Regions from separate parts of the Embleya sp. NPDC059213 genome, predicted to be linked through region 2. Evidence: riboswitches for the same ligand, from Rfam matches in the RefSeq annotation. Region 2 holds a riboswitch; the other holds the start of a gene.
What was found. Region 2 has a riboswitch for S-adenosylmethionine ahead of thrC (threonine synthase). Riboswitches for the same ligand answer to the same signal wherever they lie in the genome.

Region 1 (7,707 bases), on a different contig from region 2:
CGTCAGCTCAAGGACGAGATCTACAACTGCCCGCCGGTGTTGACCCTGGTCGGTCGCCCGCAGGACGCGTGGCTGGCCACGTGGTGCCGCGCGGACGCGGTGGTCGCCCACCCGCTGGACCCGCGCACGCTCGCGGACGCCGCCGCCGACCTGATCCGCGGTCGGATCGCGGGACGTCAGCCGGCCTGACCGCATCCCGGATAACCGCCCGGCCGGGCCCGGCCCGGTGGGTACGCTGTCGCGGACTTATCCGATGACACAGCGGGAGCGGACCATGGGCGCCTCGACCTCTACGAACAAGAGCGGCGGCAACCCGGCGGCCCGTTCCTGGCGGGACCTCCTGGCGGCGCTCATGCGTGGCGACGACCTGCCCGCCGACGCGACCGCGTGGGCGATGGACCACATCATGACCGGCGAGGCGACCCCGGTGCAGGTGGCCGGGTTCGTGATCGCGCTGCGGGCCAAGGGCGAGACGGTGGACGAGGTCTCCGGCCTGGTACAGGCGATGTACGCGCACGCGTCGACCATCGAGGTGCCCGGCCGGACCGTCGACATCGTCGGTACCGGCGGCGACCTGGCCCGGACCGTGAACATCTCGACGATGTCCGCGATCGTGGTGGCGGGTACGGGCGAGACGGTGGTCAAGCACGGCAACCGGGCGGCGTCCTCGTCGAGCGGGGCCGCCGACGTGCTCGAAGCGCTCGGGGTGGTGCTGGACCTGACTCCGGATCAGGTGGCGCGCACGGCCGAGGAGGCGGGCATCACGCTGTGCTTCGCGCAGCGCTTCCACCCGTCGCTGCGGCACGCGGCGCAGGCGCGGCGCGAGTTGGGGGTGCCGACCACGTTCAACTTCCTCGGGCCGTTGACCAATCCGGCCCGGGTGCGGTTCCACGCGATCGGGGTCGCGGATCTGCGGATGGCGCCGATCGTGGCCGGGGTGCTGGCCGATCGCGGTGCGACCGCGCTGGTGTTCCGCGGCGACGACGGGCTGGACGAGTTGACCGTCACCACCACGTCGCAGGTGTGGATCGTGCGGGACGGCGACGTGCGCGAGGACCGGGTGGATCCGCGCGACCTGGGGATCGCGCTGAACGGGATCGAGACGTTGCGCGGCGGTGACGCGGCGTTCAACGCGGAGGTCGCTCGCAGGCTGTTCGCGGGGGAGAAGGGTGCCGTGCGGGACGCGGTGTTGTTGAACTCGGCGGCGGCGCTGGCCGCGTTGGGTACGGGCGAGGGGTCGCTGACCCAGCAGTTGGCGGCCGGGATCGATCGGGCCGCCGAGGCGATCGACTCGGGGGCCGCGCAGGCCGCGCTCGAGCGGTGGGTGGCCACGACGCGTTCGTTCGCACAGGGGTAGCGGGCTCGGCGGTCGGGTGGGTCGTGCGCGGCCCGCCCGGCCGGCGTCCAGGATGTGGGAACGATGGGGCCGTCGTTGCGCGCGACGTTGCATCCGGTAATAATTCTGCGCAGGTCACGAGTGACAGTGGAAAGCCCCGGCTTGCTGTCCGGCAACCCTCGCTCCGCGGTGGGGTGCCCCGGGTGATGACACGGTCAGGCGTCGTAAGGCGTCCTGGCAAGCGCGGACCCTCGCATGACGGCAGTCGATGCTCCATGTGACCCGGGTCCTGTACCTGGGGAGCATGTGATGGCGTGAAATCTCTTTCTCGAAACGGGCGAATCGCCCTATTCCGTACGCGCTGAGTTCTCGCGCGTCATTCCCGGGTCGTCATCGGCCCGGTCCCGAGATCACTTTTCATCAGCGGATCAACCGGCTCCGTTCAATGTCGATCAATCGACATGCGCCGGGGTGTTCCGTGCCTGCCGAGGAGTTTCGCCATGTCTGTCGACACCACTTCCGCCGCCGCCCTCGACTGTGACGTCGCCATCGCCGCTCCGCTGCCCGTGGTCGGTCGGGATGTTCTCGTTCCGCTGGTGACCGGTGGCGAGGTCGAGTACGCCGCGCTCGACTACGGGGCGAGCGCGCCGTGTCTGCAGCGGGTGTGGGACGACGTGTCCGCCTACCTGCCGTATTACGGAAGCGTGCATCGGGGCGCGGGCTACCTGTCCCAGTTGTCCACCGATCTGTACGAGCAGAGTCGGGCCACGGTCGCGAGCTTTCTGGGGTTGCGGGCCGACGACACGCTGTTGTTCACCCGCGGCACGACCGACTCGCTGAACCTGCTCGCCTCGGTACTGCCGCGGGGCACCCGGGTGTTCGTCTTCGAGACCGAGCACCACGCGGCGCTGCTGCCTTGGCGCCGGCACGCGGGGGTGACCCAACTGGCCGCGCCCGGATCGCCGGCGCAGGCGGTCGCGACGTTGGAGGCGGCACTCGCCGGGTCCGGCGACGGGCCTCGGCTGGTGTGCGTGACCGGTGCCTCGAACGTGACCGGCGAGATCTTCCCGGTCGCCGAGCTGGCCGAGGTCGCGCATCGGCACGGGGCGCGGATCGTGCTGGACGCCGCGCAACTGGCGCCGCATCACCCGGTGTCGGTGGCCGACCTGGACGTGGACTGGATCGCGCTGTCGGCGCACAAGTTGTACGCGCCGTTCGGCTCGGGCGTATTGGCGGGTCGGGGCGACTGGTTGGACGCGGCCGAGCCGTACCTGGCCGGTGGCGGGGCGAGCAAGGCGGTCAGCCGGGACCACGTGGAGTGGCAGAGCGGGTCGGCTCGGCACGAGGCGGGATCGCCCAACGTGATCGGCGCCTACGCGTTGGCTTCCGCGTGTCGGGCGATCACCGAGGCGGGGCCGGCGGCGCTGGTCGCTCGCGAGGAGGCGCTGTCGGCACGGCTGCGGGCGGGGTTGGCGGCGATTCCGGCGGTGCGGGCGCTGGAGCTGTTCGGGCCCGAGTCGGCACGGGTGGGCGTGTTGTCGTTCGTGGTCGAGGGATGGAACAGCTCGCGGTTCGCGGCGGTGTTGTCGGCGGAGTACGGGATCGGGGTGCGGGACGGGTTGTTCTGCGCTCATCCGCTGGTGCGGCACCTGTTGGGCGGGCGGGCCGATCAGCCGACCGAGTGTGGGTCCCCGGACGCGCCCGAGGGAGAGCAGAACCTCAACGCGATCCGGGTGAGTTTCGGGCTCGGGACGCCGGTGGAGCATCTGGACCGCTTTGTGGCCGCGGTGCGCGAGCTTGTGGAGCGGGGGGCGTTGTGGAGCTACACGGTTGATGGCGGGCGGTGTGTTCCGGACGCGGACCCGCGCACACGGCAGTTGCCGGCGGCGTAGGTTCTCGGCCTTGCCGGCCGGGGGTCTTCAAGTGCCTAACGGGCCGGGCGGCGGCCCCGCCGGGGGTGTCCTCGAACGCCGTCCGGGCCGGTTCGGTCGGCCCGGGCGGGGCTTGTCGCGGTGGCGGGCGGCCCCGGGCGCTTGTGGGGCGCCCGGGGGCGGAGCTATTCGAGGCCGATGGCGAAGGCGGCTTCGAGGTCGTGGTGGGAGTAGGTGCGGAAGGCGATGTGGGTGGTGGTGGCTTCCACGCCGGGGACCTTGTTCAGGCGGCCGGGGATGACGTCGGCCAGGTCGTCGTGGGCGCGGACGCGCACCATGGCGATCAGGTCGAACTCGCCGGTCACCGAGTAGACCTCGCTCACGCCCTCGATCGCGGCGATCGCCTCCGCGATTTCCGGGGTCTGGTCCACACGCGTCTTGACCTGCACGATCGCGGTGATCACGGGGTAGTCCTCCGGCTCTCGACGACAAGATGCCCGAGCTTAGTCGGCGCGCGACCCACGCGGGCAGCCACCACGGGCGGAAGAACCGCCCGATCGACACGCCCGGAGGGTCACCCGATCGGAGTGGTTTGCCCCGGCCACGCCCTGGGCGCCGGCGGTCGACCCAGGTCGAGCAGGTCGGCCAACTCGTGCCGCCCGCTCTCGTGCATCCGGCCGATGAACGCCCGCAGCACGTGCGCCGTCGCCCGGGCGTCGGCCAACGCGCGATGGGTCGGGTCGGTGGGGGCCTCGAAGTAGCGCGCGAGGGTGCCCAGGCGCATGTTCGGCACCGTGCCCGGCGGCAGCAGCGCGCGGGCCAGCGCGAGCGTGTCCACCACCCGCAGATCGGGCCACGGCCGACCGCACGCCAGGCTCGCCGCACGCAGAAAGCCCACGTCGAAGGGGGCGTTGTGGGCGACCAGCACGGCGTCCTCGGCGAAGTGGGTGAACGCCGGCAACACCAGGTGCAGCGGCGGCGCGTCGGCCACCAGGTCGTCGGATATCCCGGTCAGGTCGGTGATGAACTCCGGGATCGGCACGCCGGGCGCGACCAACGTCGCGAACTCGCCCAACCGATCCGTCCCGCGCACCCGGACCGCGGCGATCTCGGTGATCCGGGCCTCCTGCGGATCCAGGCCGGTCGTCTCCAGATCCACGACCGTGAACACCTGTCGTTCCACCTCGTCACGAATCGCTCGGGATCCGTGCATGGTTCGCAACTCGTGGCCCGGGGCGATACTGTCCGGCGGGCGGGAACGCCGCGGCGGGTCGGCCGCCGGCAAGCCCTGACCCGCCGAACCTCGTGACCGGCAATCCCGGTGCGCGGTGCTGCTCATGTACCGGACGGTACGTTTCCGGCCCGACACGGCCGCGCCCAGGTGCCTCTCGCCGCCCGGCATCATGGGTGTACGCGGACCGCTCGCGATCGGAAAAGCTCGCGACCGAACAGGACTCGCGGACCAAACAGGAAAGGAACACGCATGTCGATCCAGGCCCCCACCGAGGACACCCGGTGGCGTTGCTCGCTCTGCGGCAACCTGACCCGGTTCGACGTGACGCGGACCACCAAGGCGGTCGAGTTCACCCACCTCGACCTCGCGGGCGTCGCCCGGGTCGAGGAACGCGAGATCGTTTCCGACGAGATCGAGTCGGTGCGCTGCCGCTGGTGCAACGCGACCGACTCCGTCGAGCTGGTGGCGCGCCCCGACGCGAGCTGAGCGCCGAGACCGTGCGGCGACAATGGGACTGTGCATCGTTTCGGCATCGGGGCGGCCCGGCGCGGCCGTCCCCGGTCCGGAACGCGCCATGATCAAGGCGTCGGCGTCCCGGCAACGGTGACGCGGGGAGGGGCCTCAAGGGAACGGGAAGGACCGGAGGAGCAGTGAGCGGACCGGATACCCGCGCGGACGAGGTCACGCCTGCGCACGCCGCCGAGGCCGCCGAGGCGGTGCCGGCAGCCGAGCCCGACCTCGACCCGCAGGCCCGGACCGAGGCGGGGACCGACCTGTCCGGCGTCCCCGCCGAGCCCGAGGGGCCCGTCGACCACGCGGTCGACCCGGAGCCGGACGGCCGCACCGATCCCGGGGCGCACGCGCACCCGGCCGGACCGGGAGGCGCCGACTCCCCGCCGGCCCGGGCGCCACGCGCGGAGCCGCCGCCTGCGGACTCCCGCCCCGCCGACTCGCAGCCCGCCGAGCCCGAGGCGCTGTCCGGGCCGTTGCCCGAGGCGGTTCGGGTCCGGGTGATCTCGGTGGCCGCGGACGCGCTCGGCACGATGACCGCGGACGAGGTGCCCGGCCCGCTGCGCCGGTTCGCCCGCTTCACCCACCAGCGCCGGGCCAAGTTCGCCGCGACCCCGCTGGCCGCCGCGCTGGAGAACGACCCGGTGTTCCGGCAGCGCATAGCGGAGCGCTTCCGCAAGGGCCTGCCGGAGATCTCCGAGGCGCTGGAGGCCGGCAAGGTGCCCGCCGCGGCCGACCCGCTCGACGTGGCCGCCGCCGCGTACCTGCTGCGCCCGCGCGGCTGGGTCCGGTTGATCGAGACCGCCGGCGACGCGGCGAAGGAGGCCGCCGCCGACCGCGCCGAGGCCGAGGCCGCCGAGACGTTGTCCCGCCTGGAGCGCGAGGTCGGCGTACTGCGCGCGGCCTCCAAGACCGAGCACGAACGGCTGCGCGCGGAGCTGGAGACGGCCCGCAAGGAGGCCGACCACCTGCGCCGCCAGGTGCGCGGCCTGCAGGGCAGTGCCAAGCACGAGGAGAAGGAGGCCCGCCGGGCCCGCTCCGAGTTGGACGCGGTGCGGGTCGAGGCGCAGACCGCGATCGCCGCCGCGGAGAAGGAGGCCCGCCGACTGCGCGGTCGGGTCGCCGAGGTCGAATCGGCGCTGGAGGCCAGCCGCCGGGCCGCCCGCGAGGGCCGCAGCATGGAGGACACCCGGGTCCGGCTGCTCCTGGACACCGTTTTGGAGGCCGCGCAGGGCCTGCGCCGCGAACTCGCGCTGCCGCCGGTGGGCATTCGGCCCGCCGACCTGGTGGACGCGGTGGTGCCGGGGGCGTCCGGGATAAAGGACATCGCCCAGCGCGCGTTGGAGGGCGACGACCCGGCTCTGCTCGACCAACTGCTCGCGCTGCCGCAGGCGCACCTGGTGATCGACGGCTACAACGTGACCAAGACCGGCTACCCCACGCTCGCGCTGAACAAGCAGCGCGACCGGCTGGTCGGCGGGCTCACCGGGCTCGCCGCGCAGACCGGCTGCGAGGTGACCTGCGTGTTCGACGGCGCACAACTGGACGCGCCGGTGCTGCTGGCGCCCGCGCGCGGGGTGCGGGTGATGTTCAGCAAGCCGGGCGAGACGGCCGACGAGCTGATCCGCAGGCTGGTCCGGGCCGAGCCGCCGGGCCGTCCGGTCGTGGTGGTCTCCACCGACCGCGAGGTGGCCGAGGGCGTGCGCAAGGCGGGCGCCCGACCGGTGCCCTCGACGATGTTGCTGCGCAGGCTCACCCGAGGCTGACTCCGGCCGCCGTTCGCACCGCGTGTCGGTGCCGCTCCCTACCGTTGACCGGGAAAGTCGACGAAAGGGGAGAAGCCACATGCGCATCGCCTGTCGTACGCACCGAGGCCGCGGCCGCGCCGGCTGCGTGATACCGGCCTCGATCGGGCCGGCGTTGATCAGCGCTCGATCGATGGATTCCGACGTATCGCCCGAATTATCGGGTGTCTCTCCGTTTGCCGACTCCGGCGAGCGCGCCGCTCACCCGGACCACACCGAACTGGACGAGGAAACGCTGACGGCGCTGCGTCTGTTCGCGGCCGAGGGCATGCTCGCGGCGGTCGGCGCCCAACTGCGCGAGCCGATCGGCGGGGCCGTCCGACCCGGGTGACCCGCGCCGACCCGGTCGGCGACCTCGTTCGGGGCCGCCCGGTCCGGTTCGGCCGGCCGTTCGTGCCGCCCACGTTACGATCGACCACGTGGATGACCCGAATCGGGCCGCGCGCCGGATCCGCAGCCTGCTGCCCGTCCTGGTCGTGCTGTGCGCGCTCGCCCAACTCGGCGCCGTCCTCGGAGTCACCCGGTTCGTCTCGGACACGGTGACCGACGCGCCGTCACGACCGCACGCCGGCGCCTTCGACGGTCCCGGCCGGCCCGCGGCGGACGGCGGCGAACAACACGCCAACGCGCGTCGGACCGCGGTCGGCGCACTCCTGGACCGGCGCGCGGCCGCGTTCCTCTCCCGCGACCGCGAGGCGTTCACCGCCGGCCTGGACCCGCAGGACGCCGCGTTCCGCCAGACCCAGATCGGCGTCTTCGACAACATCGCCGAGGTGCCGTTCGCCGGGTGGGAGTACGAGATCGTCACCCCCGACGTGTTCGAACTCCCCGCCGCGCGCAAGAGCGCCCTCGGCGCGCCCGCCTTCACCGCACAGGTCGACCTGCTCTACCGGATCACCGGGCACGATGTGACCCCGGTACGGGTGCCGCAGTACCTGACCTTCGTGTTGC
Region 2 (7,707 bases):
TCGGATGAAATCGGCCGCGCAGCCCTTCGAGCGTCTCGAACGGCAGCGCGGCGCCCGCGGCCAGGTCGGTACGGGCGGCCCGATACGCGACCGGGAGCGGCAGCGTGTACGGGCCGTCGGCGCCGAGTACGAACGCGACGCACTCGCGCGCGAGCGCCGGATCCGCCGCCCAGCGGTCGATCTCCCGAGCCAGGATGCGCTGTTCCTTGGCATCGAGCCGTGCGCCGGCGAGCAGCCTGGTCAGGATCGAGCGCAGGATGCCGCTCATCCGCAGCCCCCACGCGTGCCGCAGCGCGTCGGCGAGCTTGTCCCGGTAGCGCACCGACCACAACTCCAGCGATGCGGAGCCCAGGACGGTGCGCAGGATCAACCGGCGCACCCGGGCGTTGTTCACCCGCCGCTCGGCCAGCAGACCGAACAGCTTGAGCCGACGCGGCACGGTCAGCGCGGCGACCGCGTCGTACACGGCGGTGCCGTCGTCCTCGTGGGCCGGCGTATCCAGCAGGTGCAACACGCCGAGCTGCCGGCTGCGGTCGGTGGCCCCGGGGGAGCACACGAGACCGGCGTACAGGCGGCGGTCCAGCGCGACCATCGCGCGGTGCGCGTCCTGCTCCAGCGCCAGTTGCTCGTCGCGGGTGTTGTAGAAGGAGGCCCGCCCGGTCGCGGCCACCGCGACGTCCAGAAAACGAACGACGGTGGCGGCGGCCTCGGCACGGGCCGGATGGTCGGCGCTCAGGGCGCGCAGGATCTCGGTCATCGGAAGGCTCCCCCGTGGGCACCCGGGGTAGATCGCGGGTCCGGTATGTGGTCCCCGGATCAACCGTGGGACCGCTTCCTACCGATGGGAAACGGCTCTGTACGAACACGCAGTTCCCCGGGTGCAATGGCGTGCGACCGCGGGCAGGTCACGGGTCCCGGACAGGGATTCGAACCCCAAGCACCCCGAAAGCGCTTGTACGCCAAGACAGAAGGAACACGTAGTTCCCGCGGTCGCATCACGAGCCTACGAGCGAGCGACCGCCGATGCCGGCGAATATCGGCTCAGCGGGGGAAGTCCGAGGTGTCCAGGTCGATCCCGAAGGGTTCGGGGATCCTGATCGTTTTGCCGTATGCAACGTGAAGGAACTGTCGGTACCGTCCACCATCGGGTTCGGAGAACAGGGTTACGGACGGTCCTGTGGGATCCCAGCGGTCGACGACCGGTTCGTGCCCGTGTAGGGGTGGTGGCGACATCGTGATGTTCTCTCCGTCGAACTCGGCGCGCCGGCCTTCGGGCACGTGCAATCCCTGCCACATGGTCACGATTTCGCGCCAGGCGACGCCCACATCGGTCCCGGGTGCGGTCGTCTCGTCCACCTCGCCTACCTCGATCCATGCCGTACGAGAACGACGCCAAGGCCGCCCGGAGACCATTTCAGGGTAAGTCGCCACCCCCACTCGAACGAGCGAACACGGCTCGAACACGCGGAAACGCGAACGAGGCGGCCCCCCGAAGGGGACCGCCTCGTTCGTCGAACGACCGGCCGTGCGGGTCCGGCGACCCTCAGCGGATCAGAAGTCCATGCCGCCCATGTCCGGAGCGCCGCCGGCCGGGGCCGGGTTCTTCTCCGGCTTGTCGGCGATGACGGCCTCGGTGGTCAGGAACAGCGCGGCGATCGACGCGGCGTTCTGCAGCGCGGAACGGGTGACCTTCGCCGGGTCGATGATGCCCTCGGCGATGAGGTCCACGTACTCGCCGGTCGCGGCGTTGAGGCCGTGACCCGGGGTCAGGTTGCGCACCTTCTCCACAACCACGCCGCCCTCGAGGCCGGCGTTGACCGCGATCTGCTTGAGCGGGGCCTCGACGGCCAGGCGCACGATGTTCGCGCCGGTGGCCTCGTCGCCGTCCAGCTCGAGCTTGTCGAACGCGATGGTGGACGCCTGGAGCAGGGCCACGCCACCACCGGCGACGATGCCCTCTTCGACGGCGGCCTTCGCGTTGCGCACCGCGTCCTCGATGCGGTGCTTGCGCTCCTTGAGCTCGACCTCGGTCGCGGCACCGGCCTTGATGACCGCCACGCCGCCCGCGAGCTTCGCCAGGCGCTCCTGGAGCTTCTCGCGGTCGTAGTCCGAGTCGGAGTTCTCGATCTCGGCGCGGATCTGGTTGACCCGACCCGCGACCTGGTCCGAGTCACCGGCGCCGTCGACGATGGTGGTCTCGTCCTTGGTGACGACGACCTTGCGGGCGCGGCCGAGGAGTTCGAGACCCGCGGTGTCGAGCTTGAGGCCGACCTCCTCGGAGATGACCTGGCCACCGGTGAGGATGGCGATGTCGCCGAGCATGGCCTTGCGACGGTCGCCGAAGCCCGGGGCCTTGACGGCGACGGACTTGAAGGTGCCGCGGATCTTGTTGACGACGAGCGTGGCCAGGGCCTCGCCCTCGACGTCCTCGGAGATGATCATGAGCGGCTTGCCCGACTGCATGACCTTCTCCAGCAGCGGGAGGAGGTCCTTCACCGAGGTGATCTTCGAGTTGACGATGAGCACGTAGGCGTCTTCGAGGACGGCCTCCATGCGCTCCATGTCGGTCGCGAAGTACGGCGAGATGTAGCCCTTGTCGAAGCGCATGCCCTCGGTGAGCTCGAGTTCGAGACCGAAGGTGTTGCTCTCCTCGACGGTGATGACGCCTTCCTTGCCGACCTTGTCCATGGCCTCGGCGATCATCTCGCCGATCAGGGGGTCAGCGGCGGAGATCGAGGCGGTGGAGGCGATCTGCTCCTTCGTCTCGACGTCCTTGGCAAGCGCGAGAAGCTGCTCGGAGACGGCCTCGACGGCCTTCTCGATGCCACGCTTGAGGGCCATCGGGTTCGCGCCGGCGGCCACGTTGCGCAGGCCCTCGCGAACGAGCGCCTGGGCGAGGACGGTCGCGGTCGTCGTACCGTCACCGGCGACGTCGTCCGTCTTCTTCGCGACCTCCTTGACCAGCTCGGCACCGATCTTCTCGTACGGGTCCTCGAGCTCGATCTCCTTGGCGATGCTCACACCATCGTTGGTGATGGTGGGCGCACCCCACTTCTTCTCGAGCACGACGTTGCGGCCCTTGGGGCCCAGCGTGACCTTGACGGCGTCGGCGAGCTGGTTCATCCCGCGCTCGAGGCCGCGGCGCGCTTCCTCGTTGAACGCGATGATCTTGGCCATGTGGTGAAGTCCTCCCAGAACGGGGGTGAGTGCCGGACCGCACTGGCGCCCGCGACGGACGACCCGACCACCGCGAGGATCCCTCCCTCACGGGTGCCGAGCCTCACCGGCCCGGTCCGTTTCTGTCACTCTCACATCCAGAGTGCTAACGCCAATGATTAGCACTCGACCATGCCGAGTGCAAGCGCAACGGCGGGTCCCGACCCCTCCGCGCGTACCCCCGCGCGTGTCGCACGTGGGGCCGGGGCCGGCGGGGTCGCGCCCACCGTGATCGCCCGCGCGACGGGGCGCCCGCGCGCCGGGGGCCGGACGCGGGCCCGGGCCCGGACGCACAACGACCGGGGCCCGGCCCCCGCGTGGCGGGAAGGCCGGGCCCCGGTCACCGATCGAACCCGATCCGCCGATCCGACGAGGGATCGGCGGGGAGAACGGGAGATCGGACAGGATGTGTGCTGCGGTGTGTCGTGCAGTCCGTGGTGTGTGGACCGTTTCAAGCAGAGGAGCGGATTGCTCCCTGGTTCAGGCGGTGACGCGGACCATGTCGGCCTGCGGCCCCTTCTGCCCCTGCGAGATCTCGAACTCGACTCGCTGCCCCTCCTCGAGCGTCCGGTACCCGTCCATCTGGATCGCGCTGTAGTGGACGAAAACGTCCGCACCACCGTCGACCGCGATGAAGCCGTACCCCTTCTCCGCGTTGAACCACTTGACGGCGCCCTGAGCCATTCCTAACTCCCCTGTTACTGGCCCTTTCACGGATACTGCACGTCGCAGCTCCGGGTTCGTATCCAGAAGGACCCGGCCTTCCGCTACGACCGCGGCTGAATGTATCCGGACGGATGCCCGGAGCAACAGGTCAATCGGACGACAATTCCCGAGTGAATAAAACTCGCATTCCTCGCGAATTGTCATGAAGGCCGTATTTCAATTCATCAGGAAAGCGACTTTCTGCACAAAACGGATGTGATCCCGACCACGGGTTTACCGACGCGTCGCCGCCAAAGCGCGGAAATGGACCTGTTTAAACACGTGTAACGCACAACTTCGAGGAGACCAAGAAATCCGCCGCCCGGAGCCCCGGACGGCGGATTTCTCGGTTCCGTTTCGGGCCCGACTCGATGAAGATCGGGACCGTCGGCCTATCGCGTCAGCAACCGCCGGCGACCGCCGGGATGATCGAAACGGTGCCCTTGTCGGGGATCGCCGTGGCAAGCCCGTCCGCGAAGCGCACATCCTCGTCGTCCACGTACAGATTCACAAAGCGACGCAGCTTGCCCTCGTCGTCGAGGATGCGCGCGCGAATTCCGGCGTGGTCCTTTTCCAAGGCACCCAGAACCTCGGCGAGGGTCGTCCCCTCGGCGGACACCTCGGCCGCCCCGCCCGTGTAGGTGCGCAGGATCGTCGGGATGCGAACGGAGACGCTCATGCCAGGCCGGCCTTTCGGAAGGAATCCAGAGTGGGTCGAATGGTCGCGGTGGCGCCGGTGGTCGGCGTGACCGCGTCCAACGTCTTGAGGCCGTCGCCCGTGTTGAGCACGACCGTCTCGGCGTCCGGGTCCAGCGCGCCGGACGCGAGCAGCTTGCGCAGGCAACCGACGGTCACGCCGCCCGCCGTCTCGCCGAAGATGCCCTCGGTGCGCGCCAGCAGCTTCATCGCCTCGACCACCTCGGCGTCGGTCACGTCCTCCACCGCGCCGCCGGTGCGCTTGCACACGTCCAGCACGTAGGGGCCGTCGGCCGGGTTGCCGATCGCGAGCGACTTGGCGATCGTGTCCGGCCGCACCGGGCGGATCACGTCGTGGCCGGACTTCCACGCGGCGGCCACCGGGGAGCACCCGGTCGCCTGCGCGCCGAAGATCTTGTACGGCGCGTCCTCGACCAGGCCGAGCGCGATCAGCTCGCGGAAGCCCTTGTCGATCTTGGTGAGCTGCGAACCGGACGCGATCGGGATCACGATCTGCTCGGGCAGTCGCCAGCCGAGCTGTTCGGCGATCTCGTAGGCGAGCGTCTTGGAACCCTCGCCGTAGTACGGCCGCAGGTTCACGTTGACGAAGCCCCAGTCCTCACCGGCCGGGTCGCCGATCAGCTCCGAACAGAACCGGTTGACCTCGTCGTAGGTGCCTTCGATGGCGACCAGCTCGCCGCCGTAGACGGCCGCCGTGACGACCTTGCCGGCCTCCAGGTCGGCCGGGATGAACACGCAGCTCCGCAGGCCCGCCCGAGCGGCGGCGGCACCCACCGCGCCGGCCAGGTTGCCGGTGGAGGAGCAGGAGAGGGTGGTGAAACCGAAGGTGCGGGCGGCCTCGACGGCGATCGCGACCACGCGGTCCTTGAAGGAGTGCGTCGGGTTGCCCGAGTCGTCCTTGACGTGGAGCTTCGCGATGCCCAGCTCGCGGCCCAGGTTCTCGGCCCGGACGAGCTTGGTGAAACCGGGGTTCAGATTGGGGCGGGAGGCGACGTCGGCCGAGACCGGCAGGAGCGGCGCGTAACGCCAGATGTTCTGCGGGCCGGCCTCGATCTGCTCGCGCGTCACGGTGCCGAAGTCGTAGGCGACCTCGAGCGGGCCGAAACAGGACTCGCAGGCGTACTTCGGGCCGAGTTCGGTGCGTTCGCCGCACTCGCGACACGACAGCGCGACGGCCGGACCGAAGGGGGTGGAGGTGGCGCTGGTGGAGCGGGTGGCGGTGGGTGTCGCCATGGCGAGGGCCTTTCTGTCCTCATCTTTACCCGTGGGGTCCCACGGGCCGGACTTGGCACCTGTCCGACCGCCGGCGCTCGCTCGCGCCGAAAGCGCGTCACGAGGAATGACGATCGGATGGTTGCCGGGGCTTCAACGGGCCGTTCCCTCTGCCCCTCTGGATGAGCTGCTATGGCGGTGGACACACCCTTCGCAAGGTGGCCGGTCCGCGTTTGTCCGGCTCGACGTGCGATCGTCGTATCCGGTGACGACGACTGTAACCGAACCGGTGCCGCGTCGATCATCCGGTCCACCTCGCGAGACGATAAAGGGTGGCCGCGACCGAGGCCGGAGCACCGGCGACGACAGGGGAATTCGAACGTGCAGCCCGAGGTGAGCGCCTGGCTTCGACGACGGTCCTCCGTCGCCGCCGACTGGCCCGTCGACAAGCTTCTTGACGCCAAACGCGACACCCGGGTCAGCGTCGTCCTGCCCGCGTTGAACGAGGCGGCGACCGTCGGGGACATCGTCAAGGTGATCCGGACCGAGCTGATCGAGCGATCGCCGCTGGTGGACGAGCTGGTGGTGGTCGACTCCGGATCCACCGACGACACCGGCAGGGTCGCCGCCGACGCGGGCGCCCGGGTCGTGCACCGCGACGACATCCTGCCCACGCTGGCGACCGTGCGCGGCAAGGGCGAGGTGTTGTGGCGCTCGCTCCTGGTCACCGACGGCGACATCGTGGCGTTCGTGGACGCCGATCTGAAGGACTTCTCGGCGGACTTCGTCACCGGGATCCTGGGCCCGCTGCTGACCGACCCCTCGGTGCAACTGGTCAAGGCCATGTACGACCGGCCGCTGGAGATCGGCGACACGATCGTGCCCGCGGGCGGCGGCCGGGTCACCGAATTGGTCGCACGCCCGCTGCTGAATCTGCATTGGCCGGAACTCGCCGGTTTCGTCCAGCCGCTCGGCGGCGAATACGCGGCCCGGCGCTCGCTCCTGGAACAGTTGCCCTTCCCGTGCGGCTACGGCATCGAGACCGCGATGCTCGTGGACACCCTGCGCCTGGTCGGCCTGGACGCGATGGCCCAAGTGGATGTGGGCGTGCGCCGACACAGCCACCAGGACGAGGCCGGGCTCGGCCGGATGGCGGCGGAGATACTCCAGGCCGTCGAGCGTCGACTGCGCCGCGGCCCCACGGGCGCGCACCCGGACGAGCTGAGCACCGCGCTGACCCAGTTCGAGCGGGACGAGGAGGGTTTCCGGCTGCGTACCCACGACGTCGCGGCCCGGGAACGGCCGCCGATGACGACCGTGCCCGAGTACCGCGCGCGGACCCGCCTGGTCGACCGCTGAGGGCGATTTCCGGCCGGCCGCCGGACAGGCCCTAGTCGCCCAGCACCGCGCCGACCCGGCGGGCGCACTCCTCCTCGTTCGCCCGCACCCGGGCCAGCGCCACCGCCTCACGCTCGATCGCCTGCCGCTGATAGGCCACGTCGACCGCGTACCAGGTGCCCGCCACGTCGTACTGCGTCTTGCAGGCCACCGTCGCCCTCGCCGCGGCGATCTCGCGCGCGCTCGGTGTGGGCGTGTCCCACGCCGGATCACCGCCCGCCGCCAACGGGTCCGGGTAGTCGAACCCCTTCGCGCGCATGCAGGTCGACCACTGCGCCAACACCCGAAGCACCCGGGGATCGGCCCGCGATCGCTCGAACGACTCCACGTCGAGTCGACCCGGCAGCGCCGCGCGCTCCAGCGCCGGATCCACGCCCAGCGCGAACCGCGCCCGGCCCAGGCAGCCCGGCCCCGGCCGATCGCGGCCCTCGGTCGGATCCGGCGGCACCCCGTCCGCGC

Region 1: linked by a shared signal. The riboswitch ahead of ACFXMF_RS17580 (aminotransferase class V-fold PLP-dependent enzyme) and the one ahead of thrC (threonine synthase) in region 2 are both predicted to bind S-adenosylmethionine.

What each region holds. Positions count from the first base shown of each region.
Region 1 is NZ_JBHZAV010000041.1:14,139-21,845, forward strand. It holds gene ACFXMF_RS17570 (response regulator transcription factor) at 1-189, shown strand, start outside; gene trpD (anthranilate phosphoribosyltransferase) at 254-1,357, shown strand; SAM riboswitch class IV at 1,470-1,586, shown strand; gene ACFXMF_RS17580 (aminotransferase class V-fold PLP-dependent enzyme) at 1,837-3,228, shown strand; gene ACFXMF_RS17585 (Lrp/AsnC ligand binding domain-containing protein) at 3,393-3,671, opposite strand; gene ACFXMF_RS17590 (exonuclease domain-containing protein) at 3,782-4,390, opposite strand; gene ACFXMF_RS17595 (hypothetical protein) at 4,691-4,927, shown strand; gene ACFXMF_RS17600 (NYN domain-containing protein) at 5,092-6,717, shown strand; gene ACFXMF_RS17605 (hypothetical protein) at 6,890-7,087, shown strand; gene ACFXMF_RS17610 (hypothetical protein) at 7,176-7,707, shown strand, end outside.
Region 2 is NZ_JBHZAV010000016.1:85,421-93,127, forward strand. It holds gene ACFXMF_RS09450 (hypothetical protein) at 1-757, opposite strand, end outside; gene ACFXMF_RS09455 (hypothetical protein) at 1,042-1,464, opposite strand; gene groL (chaperonin GroEL) at 1,552-3,177, opposite strand; gene ACFXMF_RS09465 (cold-shock protein) at 3,697-3,900, opposite strand; gene ACFXMF_RS09470 (MoaD/ThiS family protein) at 4,322-4,600, opposite strand; gene thrC (threonine synthase) at 4,597-5,871, opposite strand; SAM riboswitch class I at 5,888-6,039, opposite strand; gene ACFXMF_RS09480 (glucosyl-3-phosphoglycerate synthase) at 6,232-7,209, shown strand; gene ACFXMF_RS09485 (hypothetical protein) at 7,241-7,707, opposite strand, start outside.